2 regions of the Metabacillus sp. Hm71 genome follow, and region 1 is predicted to be linked to the other one. Evidence: riboswitches for the same ligand, from Rfam matches in the RefSeq annotation. Region 1 holds a riboswitch; the other holds the start of a gene.
What was found. Region 1 has a riboswitch for thiamine pyrophosphate ahead of tenI (thiazole tautomerase TenI). Riboswitches for the same ligand answer to the same signal wherever they lie in the genome.
Positions count from the first base shown of each region.

Region 2: it holds a riboswitch for thiamine pyrophosphate, as region 1 does, so the genes downstream of both, thiT (energy-coupled thiamine transporter ThiT) here and tenI (thiazole tautomerase TenI) in region 1, are expected to answer to the same signal.

Region 1 is NZ_CM200278.1:1,237,447-1,245,307, forward strand. Features, by position in the region: gene ACSVDH_RS06175 (nucleotide sugar dehydrogenase) at 1-648, shown strand, start outside; gene ACSVDH_RS06180 (DegT/DnrJ/EryC1/StrS family aminotransferase) at 712-1,803, shown strand; TPP riboswitch at 1,960-2,069, shown strand; gene tenI (thiazole tautomerase TenI) at 2,129-2,758, shown strand; gene thiO (glycine oxidase ThiO) at 2,742-3,854, shown strand; gene thiS (sulfur carrier protein ThiS) at 3,864-4,067, shown strand; gene ACSVDH_RS06200 (thiazole synthase) at 4,072-4,839, shown strand; gene ACSVDH_RS06205 (thiazole biosynthesis adenylyltransferase ThiF) at 4,839-5,855, shown strand; gene ACSVDH_RS06210 (hypothetical protein) at 5,953-6,258, opposite strand; gene ACSVDH_RS06215 (hypothetical protein) at 6,348-6,611, opposite strand; gene fabI (enoyl-ACP reductase FabI) at 6,854-7,627, shown strand; gene ACSVDH_RS06225 (EAL domain-containing protein) at 7,849-7,861, opposite strand, start outside.
Region 2 is NZ_CM200278.1:4,429,158-4,437,018, forward strand. Features, by position in the region: rRNA gene ACSVDH_RS21990 (23S ribosomal RNA) at 1-1,312, opposite strand, end outside; rRNA gene ACSVDH_RS21995 (16S ribosomal RNA) at 1,680-3,230, opposite strand; TPP riboswitch at 3,612-3,717, shown strand; gene thiT (energy-coupled thiamine transporter ThiT) at 3,869-4,438, shown strand; gene ACSVDH_RS22005 (SDR family oxidoreductase) at 4,565-5,359, shown strand; gene ACSVDH_RS22010 (hypothetical protein) at 5,599-5,787, shown strand; gene ACSVDH_RS22015 (gluzincin family metallopeptidase) at 5,923-7,065, shown strand; gene ACSVDH_RS22020 (DMT family transporter) at 7,062-7,861, opposite strand, start outside.

The DNA.
Region 1 (7,861 bases):
GTTGCAGAATCTGTTTATCGCGACGTAAATATTGCTTTAGCAAATGAGTTAGCTGTATATGCTGATCAAAAAGGAGTTAGTATGTTAGAAGTAATAAAAGCTGGTAATAGTCAACCATTTTCTAATTTACATTATCCAGGAGTAGGTGTAGGAGGACATTGTATCCCGGTTTATCCCTACTTTTTTATTAATAGGGGATTGGCAAACGGTTTAATTTTTACAGCCAGAAAAATTAACGATAGTATGTCAAAATATGCTGTTAAATTAATTGAAAAAGAAATTGGGGATATAAAAAAACAAAATATACTCATTTTAGGTCTTTCTTTTAGAGAAAATGTTAAGGAAGTATTTAAATCTTCTACATTATTATTAGTTGATTTAATAAAACAAAAAGAAGCAAATATATTTATAAACGATCCACTGTATACTAACCTCGAGATCTCATCTTATGGGGTTACTCCTTTATCATTGGAGGATGAGATGGTAAAAAATATTGACATAATCATATTACAGGCATTTCATGATGAATATAGAGAATTAAAGTTTGAAAACTTTTCAAATTGTAAGCTGATCATAGATGGACGAAATGTTTTAAATAAAAATGAAATTGAAAAATTAGGGATTGAATATAAAGGTATAGGTAACTAATTAAAATTTCAATGATGTAAAGGGATAAAATATAGATAAAGGCAGGTTTTTAAAGTGATTCCCATGCTTGATTTAAAGAAGGAATTAGAATTGATAAAGGAACCAATCTATAAGGCTGTTAAAGAAGTTCTTGATAGTGGTTCTTATATTTTAGGGAGTAAGGGAAAAGAGCTTGAAAATTGTATAGCTAAGTATATTAAAACCTCTTATGCGATTGGAGTAGCAAATGGAAGTGATGCCCTTCTTTTAGCACTTAAAGCGCTAAAAATTGGGGAGGGAGATGAAGTTATTACAACTCCTTTTACTTTTTTTGCTACTGCAGAATCTATTGCACTCTCAGGTGCAAAACCAGTATTTGTAGATATTGATCAAAATACTTATAATATTGATCCTAAAAAAATAGAGGAAGCAGTAACGTCGAAAACCAAAGCTGTAATTATTGTCCATTTATTTGGATATCCTGCAGAAATGGATTCAATTATGGACATTGCTAAAAAACATAATCTTAAAGTTATAGAAGATGCTTGTCAGGCAATTGGTACAGAATATAAGGGGAAAAGAGTTGGATCTATCGGTCATGTGGGGTGTTTTTCATTTTTTCCATCTAAAAATTTAGGGGCTTTTGGAGACGCTGGGATGATAGTTACCAACGAAAGAGATTTATATGAAAAAATCATTGAACTAAGAAATCATGGTAGTAGTAAACATAAATATATTCATAAAGTAATTGGTCATAACAGTCGATTAGATGATATTCAAGCTGCTATTTTAATTGAAAAATTAAAATACTTGGATGAGTTTTTAAAAAGAAGAAGAGAAATTGCTAAAAGATATACCGAGAAACTAAATAGAATCGTAAAAACCCCATCAATATTCCAAGCCAGAGAGCATACTTTCCATCAATACTGTATAGAAACCAATAAACGTGATGAACTATCTCTATTTTTAAATAATAAAAATATTGCTACAGCTATCTATTATCCAATTCCACTTCATCTTCAAGAAGCATTCAAATATTTAAAGTATAAAGAAGGCGATTTTCCTATAACAGAGAATATTTCAAAAAGGATTTTAGCTCTCCCTATTTACCCAGTATTAACACTTTCGGAACAGAAAAGAATTATATCGAGCATTAAAGAGTTTTTTGAAAAATAATAGAGTTTAGATAAAAATTTAATCTAGTTAAATTATATATAGATAGTAAAAAATCTGAACTGTTTTTCAGGACCTGAAAGAACTTGAGCTTATTTGATGAATTTTTTCTTGAAAGTTGAGAAACATTTGGTATGATAGAGATAAGTAAATAATGATGAAAACCGCTAGGGGATCCCCAATTGAGGGGCTGAGATTAAAGTGTTTCTTTTAAACCCTTATAACCTGATCTGGTTTGTACCAGCGTAGGGAAGTGGAATTACGGCATATTCTAATTATGTATGTAAACCACTTTCTTACCTATAGGAAAGTGGTTTTTTTATTGGAAGTGAAAAACTTGGAAATTCATGTCATTACAGATGGGAAGCAAACGGTTGAGGAATTAACGAAACAAATCTTACGCTTTCACGAAGAAGCAGATTATATTCACATTCGTGAAAGAACGAAAACAGCCTCAGAACTAATGGAAATTGTTTCAATTCTGATAACCGGTGGAGTCCCTAAGAAAAAGATTGTGATCAATGATCGCGTTGATGCAGCAATATTAAACGATTTATTTAATATCCATTTGCCTGGTCATAGCTTTTCCATTGAAAAGGTAAGAAAGCTAAGACCATCCTTAAGGATTGGCCGTTCGGTTCATTCTCTGCAGGAAGCAATAGAGGCTGAAGAAGCTGGTGCAGATTATTTGTTGTTTGGACACGTGTTTACAACTAACTCAAAGGCTGGTCTAGCACCACGGGGCATACCTCAATTCGCTGAAATATGTGAAAGGATCGAAATTCCGGTTATCGCCATTGGCGGAATGACCCCTGAAACTGTTCAAAAGCTTTCGGGATTAAAGGCTGGCGGGGTTGCGGTGATGTCCTATGTTATGTCAAGCAGTGAACCTCGTCATGCCTTGCGGGAAATTAAGAAAAGCTTAACGGAGGTGAAATCAAATGAAAAAGCATTATGATGTAGGCATCATCGGCGGCGGAATCATTGGTCAATCGATAGCCTATCAGCTGGCGAAAGAGGGCGTATCTGTCCTTGTGTTAGAGGGAAATAAGATCGGTACCGGGGCAACAAGAGCTGCGGCAGGGATGCTTGGTGCAAACTCTGAGCTTGAAAATAATGATGCCTTCTTTCAGTTCGCAAAGGAGAGTCAGCGCCACTATCGTGTCCTGAGGGATGAGCTTTCAGAATTATCGCAAATTAATATTCAGCTTGTCGATAAAGGCATGTACAAGATCGCCATGACGGATGCTGAAGCACGTTCCTTAAAAGAAGCGGTAACACAATATGAAACAGTAGCATGGCATGAAAAAGAAACAGTGCTTGAGCATGAGCCAATGTTATCTGCAGGGATTAAAGGGGCCCTTTACATCCCAGAGGATGGCCATGTTTCACCAAAACATGTTTGTGCGGCTTTTGCAAAGTCTGCTAGTTTGCTAGGTGCAACTATTTTAGAGAATACTCCTGTCCATACAATCAAGAAGAGTGCTGCAAACGAATATATGCTTTCTACCCCGCTTGCCGATTTCACTTGCAGCAAGGTTGTTGTCGCAAATGGCGTTTGGAGCGGGCACTTTTTTAACCAGTTGGGTATTAACGCTGGGATGAAGCCTGTAAAAGGAGAATGTCTTTCTGTAAAAAGCAATCAAATCGGCTTAGAGCGAACGATTTTTTATGATCATTGTTATATCGTTCCAAAGGGTGATGGCAGATTTGTTATCGGGGCAACTATGGTTGAGGATGATTGGAGTACTGAGCCGACAATCGGAGGAATCCAGTCTCTTATTGAAAAAGTGGCACCACTCTTGCCGGAGTTAAAATCAGCTCAACTGGTTGAGACATGGGCTGGATTAAGGCCGCAATCACATGATGGAAAACCATATATTGGTCAGCATCCTGAAGGAGAACAGATTTATTTTGCAACAGGACATTATCGAAACGGTATCCTTTTAGCCCCGCAAACAGGGATGATGATAAGGGATCTGATTTTGAACAGGCAGCAAAATGAAGACTATATAAGGGCATTTTCGATCAACCGAATTTATGTACAGGCGTGAGGTGGGAAAATGAGCATTAAGTTAAATGGAGAAATTGTCGAGCTGGGAAATGATGTTACGACGATTCAGCAACTGCTAGCACATTACAAGCTGGAGGACCGTCTTGTCATTGTCGAGCATAATCGAGAAATTATTTTAAAAGATCAATATGAAACGACATCAATCCAAAACGGTGATGAAGTTGAATTTGTTCATTTTGTAGGAGGAGGATGAGCCAATGTTAAACATTGCAGATAAACAATTTAACTCAAGATTATTATTGGGAACTGGGAAATATCCGTCATTTGAAATTCAAAAGGAAGCTGTTGCACAATCAGAGGCAGAAATCCTAACGTTTGCGGTTCGCCGTATGAATATCTTTGAAGCATCACAGCCAAACTTTTTAGAGCAGTTAGATCTTTCTAAGTATACGCTTCTTCCAAATACAGCAGGGGCTAAAACGGCAGAGGAAGCAGTAAGAATTGCCAAGCTTGCAAAAGCATCTGGCTTATGTGATATGATAAAAGTTGAAGTCATTGGCTGCGACCGGTCGTTGCTTCCTGATCCAGTAGAAACATTAAAAGCTAGTGAAATGCTGTTAGAAGAAGGGTTTATTGTTTTACCATATACATCAGATGATGTTGTATTAGCAAGAAGATTAGAAGAATTAGGCGTTCATGCCATCATGCCTGGTGCTTCACCAATTGGATCTGGTCAAGGGATTTTAAATCCTTTAAATCTTAAATTTATCATTGAACAATCCAATGTTCCTGTCATTGTCGATGCAGGAATCGGTTCACCGGCAGATGCAGCACGTGCCATGGAGCTGGGAGCAGATGGCGTTTTATTAAATACAGCCGTTTCTGCGGCAAAGGATCCGGTGAAAATGGCCGTTGCCATGAAGCTTGCAATCGAGGCCGGAAGACTTGGCTTTGAAGCCGGCAGAATTCCTAAAAAGGAATATGCAACAGCAAGCAGTCCAACAGAAGGAATGATGACCACTTAATGGAGCGATATTCAAGACAAATCTTATTTTCGCCAATCGGGGAAAACGGGCAAGAAAAAATCAAACAAAAGCATGTGTTCATTGTCGGTGCCGGAGCACTAGGCACAGCAAATGCGGAAATGATTGCACGTGCCGGTATTGGGAAATTAACGATAATAGACCGCGATTATGTGGAATGGAGCAATTTGCAAAGACAGCAGCTTTATACAGAGGAAGATGCAAAAAATCGAATGCCAAAAGCAATAGCTGCTAAAACACGTCTTCAGCAAATTAATTCTGAAGTAGAAGTTCATGCCATTGTAGAAGATTTAACATCAGCCAATATAGAAGACTTGTTAGATGGTGTTGATGTGATCGTGGATTCAACAGATAACTTTGAAACAAGATTATTAATCAATGATGCTTCATTAAAGCATGGGATCCCGTGGGTATATGGCGGGTGTGTCGGCAGTTATGGTCTAACGTTTACGGTCATCCCAAATAAAACGCCATGTCTGCATTGTTTATTAAAGCATATCCCGTTTGATGGAATGACATGTGATACAGTTGGGGTTATTTCACCAATTGTCAGCATGGTTACCTCCCATCAAACAGCAGAAGTGTTAAAGCTGCTTGTTGGAGACGAGGAAAACCTGCGCAGCAAGCTTGTATCCTTTGACCTTTGGAAAAATCAATATTCATCGATCAACATGGAAAAGCTGAAAAATAAGGCTTGTCCTTCTTGTGGAACAAACCCTGTATATCCCTATTTATCGGCTGAAAAAGAAACAAAAGCAGCTGTTCTTTGCGGAAGGGATACGGTACAGCTTCGTCCAGGTACAGGGAAACAGATTTCCTTTGAGCAAATTTCCGAAAGAGTTAAACCAATTGCTGACGCGTTTTTAGAAAATCCATTTTTATTATCAATGACCTTTGGCAGTCATCGAATCGTTCTATTTAAGGACGGACGAGCCTTAATTCATGGGACGAAGGACATTGCTGAGGCGAAAAAGATTTATCATCGCTATGTTGGCTAAATAATATAGTAAGGATAAAAGCCCTCTCAAAGGTAGACAGAGAGGGTTTTGGCATTTTGTCTACTCTGTAACCTAGTTTTATCGCCAAAACCTCTCTTTAAATCCATTTTCTTTTCGGTCTTTGATATTCAATGACATTTGATTGATTATAACCATTTTTCTTTTCGTCTTCTTTCTTCATCACCGTTTCGAATTTTTCTAGTGCTTTTTGAAATTGGCTTTCATTTAATTTATCTGTCGCATATAATGAGCATAGAATAGCATATGCGATCGCTTTTGTATCAATATCAATTGAAATATCTACATTGGAATTGCCACTAGCATCAATACTAGACTTGTTATCATTATGTTTTAAATTTTTAAATTTCTGTTCTACTAAATTTTCTACTTTATTTTCATCCATTGTTTTACCTCCTATCTACTAGTTTAAAGAGACTGGCTCGAAAGGGTCTGACCCTTTGGTTTTGAGACAGCCTCTTTGAATATCATTTATTAGTCTTGTTCTTGTTCCTGATCCTGTTCCTGGTCGGAATCTGCTTCTGCTTTTACTCTTGCACGGGAGTCACTATCTACCACAATATGAATATCTACTTTCGCATTACCACTATTAAAGACTTTTGCATTATTAACGTTTTTATCTTTTAGTTCAATATCATTTTCGTTATCCAATTCATTATCTACTTTTGTTTTGTTTTCTGCGTCTGCTTTAGCTTTAGCTCTTGCTTCAGCTTCATTATCTTTTCCCCAATTTGACATGATGCCTCACCTCCCTTGCTTTCCCTATTAGTACTGTATTCAAAAAGTCATTTATAGAGTGGACAATTTTCCATAGTCAACGACACATTTTAAAAGAAGGTGCTTATAAGTAGAATCTATATGGGAAAATGTAAGAGATGAGAGAACATGCTTCAAGAAGGAAATCGATAGCACTATTTGGATTTTAATGATATAATTATAACCAGGTACTAATAACATGTATTAATATTAGGAGGATGCACATGAGCTTATCACTTAATGGACGAAATATTGTCGTGATGGGAGTAGCAAACAAACGCAGCATCGCATGGGGGATTGCTCGCTCTTTACATAATGCTGGTGCTAGACTTATTTTTACATATGCTGGAGAACGGTTGGAGAAGTCAGTTCGTGACCTGGCTGAGTCCTTAGAGCGCAATGATTCGATTGTTTTACCTTGTGATGTAACAAATGATGAGGAAATCAAAACATGCTTTACTGCAATTAAGGAAGAAGTTGGCGTAATTCATGGTGTTGCCCACTGTATCGCTTTTGCCCACAAAGAAGAGCTGCAAGGAGAATATATGAACACAACACGTGATGGCTTTTTATTAGCTCACAATATTAGTTCATATTCTTTAACTGCTGTTGCGAAGGAAGCAAGAGGAATTATGACAGAAGGCGGCAGCATCGTGACGTTAACATATCTTGGCGGAGAGCGTGTACTGCCAAACTACAACGTAATGGGCGTTGCTAAGGCTTCCTTGGAAGCAAGTGTCAGATATTTAGCAAGTGACCTTGGCAAGGATGGCATTCGCGTGAATTCGATTTCCGCTGGTCCAATTCGTACACTTTCTGCTAAAGGAATCAGTGATTTCAACTCTATTCTAAAAGAAATTGAAGAGCGTTCACCGCTTCGCCGAACAACAACGCCAGAAGAAGTAGGCGATACAGCCCTATTCTTATTCAGTGATCTTTCAAGAGGCATGACTGGCGAAAACCTGCATGTTGATTCAGGATATCACATTATCGCATAATGAAAAAAAGGTCTGCCCCCAATCTAAAATAAAATGGGGTCAGTCCTTTTTTAAAAGGTAAGAAAGTATAAAATTTTGTACTTAGTTTTACTGTCTAGCTCCAGCGCCTAGCCCCTCTAGGGTCTAGCCATTCATGAATTGAAGGCAAAGAACGCCTTCTATTCATGAGCGTCTTATGCTTGTCGGGGCTGATCAAGGCGCTTGCGCTTTTCTTACTATATCTAAACAATTTTT
Region 2 (7,861 bases), 2.9 Mb from region 1:
GCTACTCATACCGGCATTCTCACTTCTAAGCGCTCCACTAGTCCTTACGGTCTAGCTTCACAGCCCTTAGAACGCTCTCCTACCACTGTTCTAAAAGAACAGTCCACAGCTTCGGTGATACGTTTAGCCCCGGTACATTTTCGGCGCAGAGTCACTCGACCAGTGAGCTATTACGCACTCTTTAAATGGTGGCTGCTTCTAAGCCAACATCCTGGTTGTCTAAGCAACTCCACATCCTTTTCCACTTAACGTATACTTTGGGACCTTAGCTGGTGGTCTGGGCTGTTTCCCTCTTGACTACGGATCTTATCACTCGCAGTCTGACTCCTGAACATAAGTCTTTGGCATTCGGAGTTTGACTGAATTCGGTAACCCGATGGGGGCCCCTAGTCCAATCAGTGCTCTACCTCCAAGACTCTTAATTCAAGGCTAGCCCTAAAGCTATTTCGGAGAGAACCAGCTATCTCCAAGTTCGATTGGAATTTCTCCGCTACCCACACCTCATCCCCGCACTTTTCAACGTGCGTGGGTTCGGGCCTCCATTCAGTGTTACCTGAACTTCACCCTGGACATGGGTAGATCACCTGGTTTCGGGTCTACGACCACGTACTCATTCGCCCTATTTAAGACTCGCTTTCGCTGCGGCTCCGTCTCTTCAACTTAACCTTGCACGGGATCGTAACTCGCCGGTTCATTCTACAAAAGGCACGCCATTACCCATTAACGGGCTTTGACTACTTGTAGGCACACGGTTTCAGGATCTCTTTCACTCCCCTTCCGGGGTGCTTTTCACCTTTCCCTCACGGTACTGGTTCACTATCGGTCACTAGGGAGTATTTAGCCTTGGGAGATGGTCCTCCCTGCTTCCGACGGGATTTCACGTGTCCCGCCGTACTCAGGATCCACTCTGGAGGGAACGAAGTTTCAACTACAGGGTTGTTACCTTCTATGACGGGCCTTTCCAGACCGCTTCATTTACCCCGTTCCTTTGTAACTCCTAATAGAGTGTCCTACAACCCCAAGAGGCAAGCCTCTTGGTTTGGGCTTCTTCCGTTTCGCTCGCCGCTACTCAGGAAATCGCGTTTGCTTTCTCTTCCTCCGGGTACTTAGATGTTTCAGTTCCCCGGGTCTGCCTTCATTACCCTATGGATTCAGGTAAAGATACTGTTCCATTACGAACAGTGGGTTTCCCCATTCGGAAATCTCCGGATCAAAGCTTACTTACAGCTCCCCGAAGCATATCGGTGTTAGTACCGTCCTTCATCGGCTCCTAGTGCCAAGGCATCCACCGTGCGCCCTTAACAACTTAACCTTCGACAAACGATAAGCGTCGAATTTCTTCGTTGACTTCGAGTTCTGCGGTGCTCATGTACCAAAACCGTACACTCCGCTCCTCGACCACTCGTCGCCTCGAACTTCTCGCTTCTCCTTTGTCTCAAGACATAAGTGCTTACTTAATGTCCTGATTAAACATAATTAAGAGAATCACTAAACTAAGCGTTTAAACTCAGTGAATTACTTGAATTGTTATTATCGTTATCTAGTTTTCAAGGAACATAAAGCACAGGATGCACAAATGCTATAAGCATTTAAACTCCTATGTCTTTTTTACATATAATGAAAGATCTTGATGATCTCTCAAAACTAAACAAAAACCAAGCGAGCCTCATTTTCCTTAGAAAGGAGGTGATCCAGCCGCACCTTCCGATACGGCTACCTTGTTACGACTTCACCCCAATCATCTGTCCCACCTTAGGCGGCTGGCTCCTTGCGGTTACCCCACCGACTTCGGGTGTTACAAACTCTCGTGGTGTGACGGGCGGTGTGTACAAGGCCCGGGAACGTATTCACCGCGGCATGCTGATCCGCGATTACTAGCGATTCCGGCTTCATGCAGGCGAGTTGCAGCCTGCAATCCGAACTGAGAATGGTTTTATGGGATTGGCTTGACCTCGCGGTCTTGCAGCCCTTTGTACCATCCATTGTAGCACGTGTGTAGCCCAGGTCATAAGGGGCATGATGATTTGACGTCATCCCCACCTTCCTCCGGTTTGTCACCGGCAGTCACCTTAGAGTGCCCAACTGAATGCTGGCAACTAAGATCAAGGGTTGCGCTCGTTGCGGGACTTAACCCAACATCTCACGACACGAGCTGACGACAACCATGCACCACCTGTCACTTCGTCCCCCGAAGGGGAACCTTCTATCTCTAGAAGTAGCGAAGGATGTCAAGACCTGGTAAGGTTCTTCGCGTTGCTTCGAATTAAACCACATGCTCCACCGCTTGTGCGGGCCCCCGTCAATTCCTTTGAGTTTCAGTCTTGCGACCGTACTCCCCAGGCGGAGTGCTTAATGCGTTTGCTGCAGCACTAAAGGGCGGAAACCCTCTAACACTTAGCACTCATCGTTTACGGCGTGGACTACCAGGGTATCTAATCCTGTTCGCTCCCCACGCTTTCGCGCCTCAGCGTCAGTTACAGACCAGAGAGTCGCCTTCGCCACTGGTGTTCCTCCACATCTCTACGCATTTCACCGCTACACGTGGAATTCCACTCTCCTCTTCTGCACTCAAGTTCCCCAGTTTCCAATGACCCTCCACGGTTGAGCCGTGGGCTTTCACATCAGACTTAAGAAACCGCCTGCGCGCGCTTTACGCCCAATAATTCCGGACAACGCTTGCCACCTACGTATTACCGCGGCTGCTGGCACGTAGTTAGCCGTGGCTTTCTGGTTAGGTACCGTCAAGGTACCGCCCTATTTGAACGGTACTTGTTCTTCCCTAACAACAGAGCTTTACGACCCGAAGGCCTTCTTCGCTCACGCGGCGTTGCTCCGTCAGACTTTCGTCCATTGCGGAAGATTCCCTACTGCTGCCTCCCGTAGGAGTCTGGGCCGTGTCTCAGTCCCAGTGTGGCCGATCACCCTCTCAGGTCGGCTACGCATCGTTGCCTTGGTGAGCCGTTACCTCACCAACTAGCTAATGCGCCGCGGGTCCATCTGTAAGTGGTAGCAAAAGCCACCTTTCAACTTCGAACCATGCGGTTCGAAATGTTATCCGGTATTAGCTCCGGTTTCCCGGAGTTATCCCAATCTTACAGGCAGGTTACCCACGTGTTACTCACCCGTCCGCCGCTAATCATCGGGAGCAAGCTCCCTCAGATTCGCTCGACTTGCATGTATTAGGCACGCCGCCAGCGTTCGTCCTGAGCCAGGATCAAACTCTCCAATAAAGAGTTGATATAGCTCATAATAATGTACTATTTTAGTACGTTGTTTGTTAATCGAAATTAACGTTGGCACGCTTGGTTTTGTTTAGTTTTCAAAGATCATTTGTTATATCTTCTCGCCAGAAGCGACCTTCTCAATATATCATCTTACTGAATGCTTGTCAACTTTTTTTTATAAATGAAAAATTGTAATGTTGTTTATTCGCACTTCAGCAGCGGCGTTTTTTAATATAACACAGCAAAAAATATATATCAAGTACTTTTTTGTTTTCATTATTTTCTTTGTATTTTAGATTCTCAGTCATACTTTTAGTAATATTAATTCAAGCTTGCTTAATCGAAATAGTTTAAGGTATAGTAAAAATCAAAATAAAATAAATGCATATATACCACAAGGGGAGCCAGTGGCTGAGATTGAACAATTTGGAATTGTTCTGACCCTTTGAACCTGTTAGTTAGCACTAGTGTAGGGATGTGGATGGTTATAAATTAGAAGCAATGAATGGTACCATCAATCCAATTCCAATCATTGCTTTTTTGTATTTCCATTCGAAAAGTAGTCATTTTTTCTTCTATTAATATTAGTAACAGCTTTGGCAGCCTATTGGTTTTATGCAAGGAGAGAGGTTTTTAGTTTGCAAGTGAATCAACGATTATTATTTTTAATTGAGGTAGCAATGTTATCTGCATTGGCCTTCCTTTTGGATTTATTATCAGGGATAATCGGAAAACTCCCACAAGGTGGTTCGATTTCTTTAGGTATGATTCCTGTTTTTATTATGGCTTATCGCTGGGGAATAAAGGGAGGGCTATTAACAGGGCTTTTATTAGGATTTCTGCAAGCTGTCCTAGGAAACCCATATATTATTCATCCAGTCCAAGGGTTTCTTGATTACTATTTAGCTTTTACAGTTGTTGGTTTTGGCGGAATTTTCTTAAAGCAGGTTCGTCAAGCTTTACTAAATAAAAAACGTAAATCGGTAATATTGTTCATAATTCTTGGCACTTTTCTCGGAGGAGTACTCCGACTTATTGTTCATGTCATAGCAGGAGTTTTCTTTTTTGCTTCCCTTACTCCAGAAGGAATGCCCGTATTGCTTTATTCGATTGCGTATAATGCATCCTATATGATTCCAACCATTATCGTTTCTGCCATCGTTATTAGTTTTTTATTATTAACTGCACCTCGTTTAATTACAAAAAGACAATAATGCAAATGGGTCTGTCTCTCTTATGTGACAGGCCTTTTTTTGCGTTTTTAAATTACAAATTTTCTATTAAGTAAAAGTTAATTTTCTAGAGATACTAGTATACAAATAATTTTTTTGGAGGTCCATATGATTACTTTTGAGCATAAAAAGTTTGCGAATAAGGTAGCAGTAGTAACTGGCGGCAGCTCAGGAATAGGCCGAGCAGCTGCCATCCATTTGGCAAAACAAGGAGCAAAGATTTGTCTTATGGATATAAAAGAAGAGAATGCAGAAAAGGTCAAGAAGGAAATCGAAGAATTTCAGGGAGAGGCAATCATTGCTGATGTCGATCTATCCGACCAAAAACGGGTAAAGGCGGGAATTGAAGAAGCGATAGAAAATTGGGGAGGATTAGATATAGTGTTTGCAAACGCAGGAATAAATGGAGTTCTTGCTCCAATTGAAGATTTAAACCCAGAAGACTGGGATAAAACGATTCACACAAATTTAAAAGGTACTTTTCTAACGGTTAAATATGCTATTCCGAAAATGAAAGAAAAAGGCGGGAGCATTATTATTACCAGCTCTATTAACGGAAGCCGCGTATTTTCAACCTCCGGAATGTCAGCCTATAGTACATCTAAAGCAGGACAAATCGCTTTTGCAAAAATGGCAGCATTGGAGTTGGCCCAATATAAAATTAGAGTAAATGTTATTTGTCCTGGAGCAATCGAAACGAATATTGGAAAAAATACCAAGAAAACACCTGAGGTTAATAAGATTGAAATACCTGTAGAATACCCTAAGGGAAGCCAGCCATTGGAACATGGTCCAGGAAAACCAGAGCAAGTTGCCAAACTCGTTTCCTTCCTCGCCTCTGACGAATCGAGTCACATTACCGGAACTGAAATTTTTATTGATGGAGCAGAATCGCTGTTATAAAAAAGACATAGCAACATTACAAATCGAAAGGGGAGCTGCCTTAAAAGGGCATCTCCCATCCTTATTATAGTAGCAGCAGGTTGCCTTCCTTCTTCTCTACCTTCCCCTTCTCTCTAATCATATTTACGATTAATAGAGTTTACCCTTTCTAGGAAAAAACCTAATAAAGTTATCATATTTTCCGATGTTCTAGCATGTATTAATAGAAAGAATAGAACGAAAAAGCGGAGGACTTGATGATGAATATTTCATTTGCACTCATGTTACTAACATTTTTCTTATCATTATTCCATTTCTCTTACGGTTATAAAGAAGCGATTCGGATTAGTAATGAAGAGGGGCCTGTTCAAGGATTGGCTGTGATTGTCTGCATGCCTCTCGGCTTTACTTTTGCTTATTTATCATCGATTTTTTATCAGCAAGTTTAATACCTACTAGTTTAAGGCGTTGTGCATCACGCATAACGTCTTTTTTCTTTCAAAAATTTAATAGCAAATTTCATGATTTTTTCCAACGTTGCCTCATAAATATGAGTAAAGATACATCGTATTTAGGAGGTCAAATTGAAGATATTTATCACTTTTATAAAAAACCTGGTTTACTCCATTATTTCATTTATCGTGATTTTTGTTAGTTTAATAGGCTTATTTTTATTTATGAACATAAACATAAACCTTATTTTTAGCATAATCTTAGTACTTCTTTCATTTACGCTTTTTTGTTATTGCCTATATGCATTTATCAGCATAAAAAAGGATTTTCATCTTCTTTTCCTAAAGGGAATTAGCGGGCTCATTTCCCTTTGTTGCTTATCCATCGTATTTACGTTAATGAGCGTATTCTTCTTTTCCATCAACTTCATGATTTCTACAGAGCTTGGCAAAAACCTTACGATAGATGAAAAAGTCGGACTTTATATGCTGCCGTTTCAAGAAAACGAAACCCCGCCAATCGATTATCTAGCAATGAAGGAAAATAAATTAATAAAAACATATCGAAATGTGAATATCTATTATCAACCACATGAAAGGGAGCTTTTGCCTATCATTGAAGGTATTCTTGAAAAAGCCGATTCGATAACGACAAGTTTATTTGGTCGTATTAAGGATAATAAGATTGACCTAATCCTTCACTCATCTTCAGAAGATCTTTATAAGAAAACCTCTCTTATTGAGACAATGGGTTATTTTGATGATCCGAATAATACTGTCGGAGTGGCCATTTCTGATTTAGACGAGATTTTAGCTAATCGTATGCCAGGCTCGTTTTACTTCCAGAGTACCATCATGCATGAGTACACACATTACCACTTACAAGCATTTATAAAAGAGCAAGGCCTTTTTGTTAATAGAATTCCATTATGGTTTCACGAAGGTGTTGCCGAATACATTGCTATGTATGACGTTACACACCGTTATTATCCATTTCAAGAAACGTCCTTTGAAAAGCTTGAAACACATGATGAGTGGGAAAAATACCGGTTAAAAGATTACGATGTCTACCTGCAAAGCTATTATGCAATAAAATTTTTAACAAATACATATGGAGAAGCAATGATTAAGAAGATTATTGTTGAAACAGCTGAGGCGAACGATTTTCATAAGGGATTTACTCGAGCAACCGGGATCACTATTGATGATTTACAAACGAATTATTTAGAAGAAGCAAAGCAATCGACTAATTTTAAAGAGCCTGCAGCTAATTAGCTAACAGGCTTTAATTCTTTTTTAGAAAGCCGATTTTCTAGCAAAAATAATGTAATTCCGACCATAATTATAGATCCGCCAAATACTTGTGATAGAATCACATTTTCGCCAAGGACATAATAGGCTAGGATAATAGCCCCAACAGGCTCAAATAAGATCATGACTGAAACCAAATTTGTACTCACCCATTTTATTGACCAATTAAAAAGAGAATGTCCTAATAGCGTTGGGACAATTGCAAGCACTAAAAAATAATACCAATCAGTCACCGGATAAGGTGCTAATGGATATTGGAATAGCAAGCAATATATAAGCAATGTTAGCGAGCTGATTCCATAAACAATAAAGGTATATAAGGTTAAAGAATGGCGCTTTCTAATTCCTTGACCAAATAGCAAATACGCCGTGATCAATGCACATGCGGCAAGAGCTAAGACATCACCAAACAATGCAAGACCACTGATTTGAAAGTCACCCCAGCTAATGACAACGCTCCCAGCAATGGCAATGATACCGCTAACTGCTGCAATTCCCGAAACTTTTTCTTTAAAAAACAAATAGGTCCCAATAAACGAAAATAACGGCTGTAGCGTTACAAGCACAACAGAACTCGCAACAGAAGTAAAGTTCAAGGATTCAAACCATAAGATAAAATGGAATGCTAATAATACGCCTGCTATCGTCGAATATACCCAATCCTTCTTAGCCATGCCTTTTACCTCATTTATGCATTTCCAAAAAAATAGCGGTGCAATAAGGATTGTTGAAAAAAGTAAGCGATAAAAGGCAATAACAG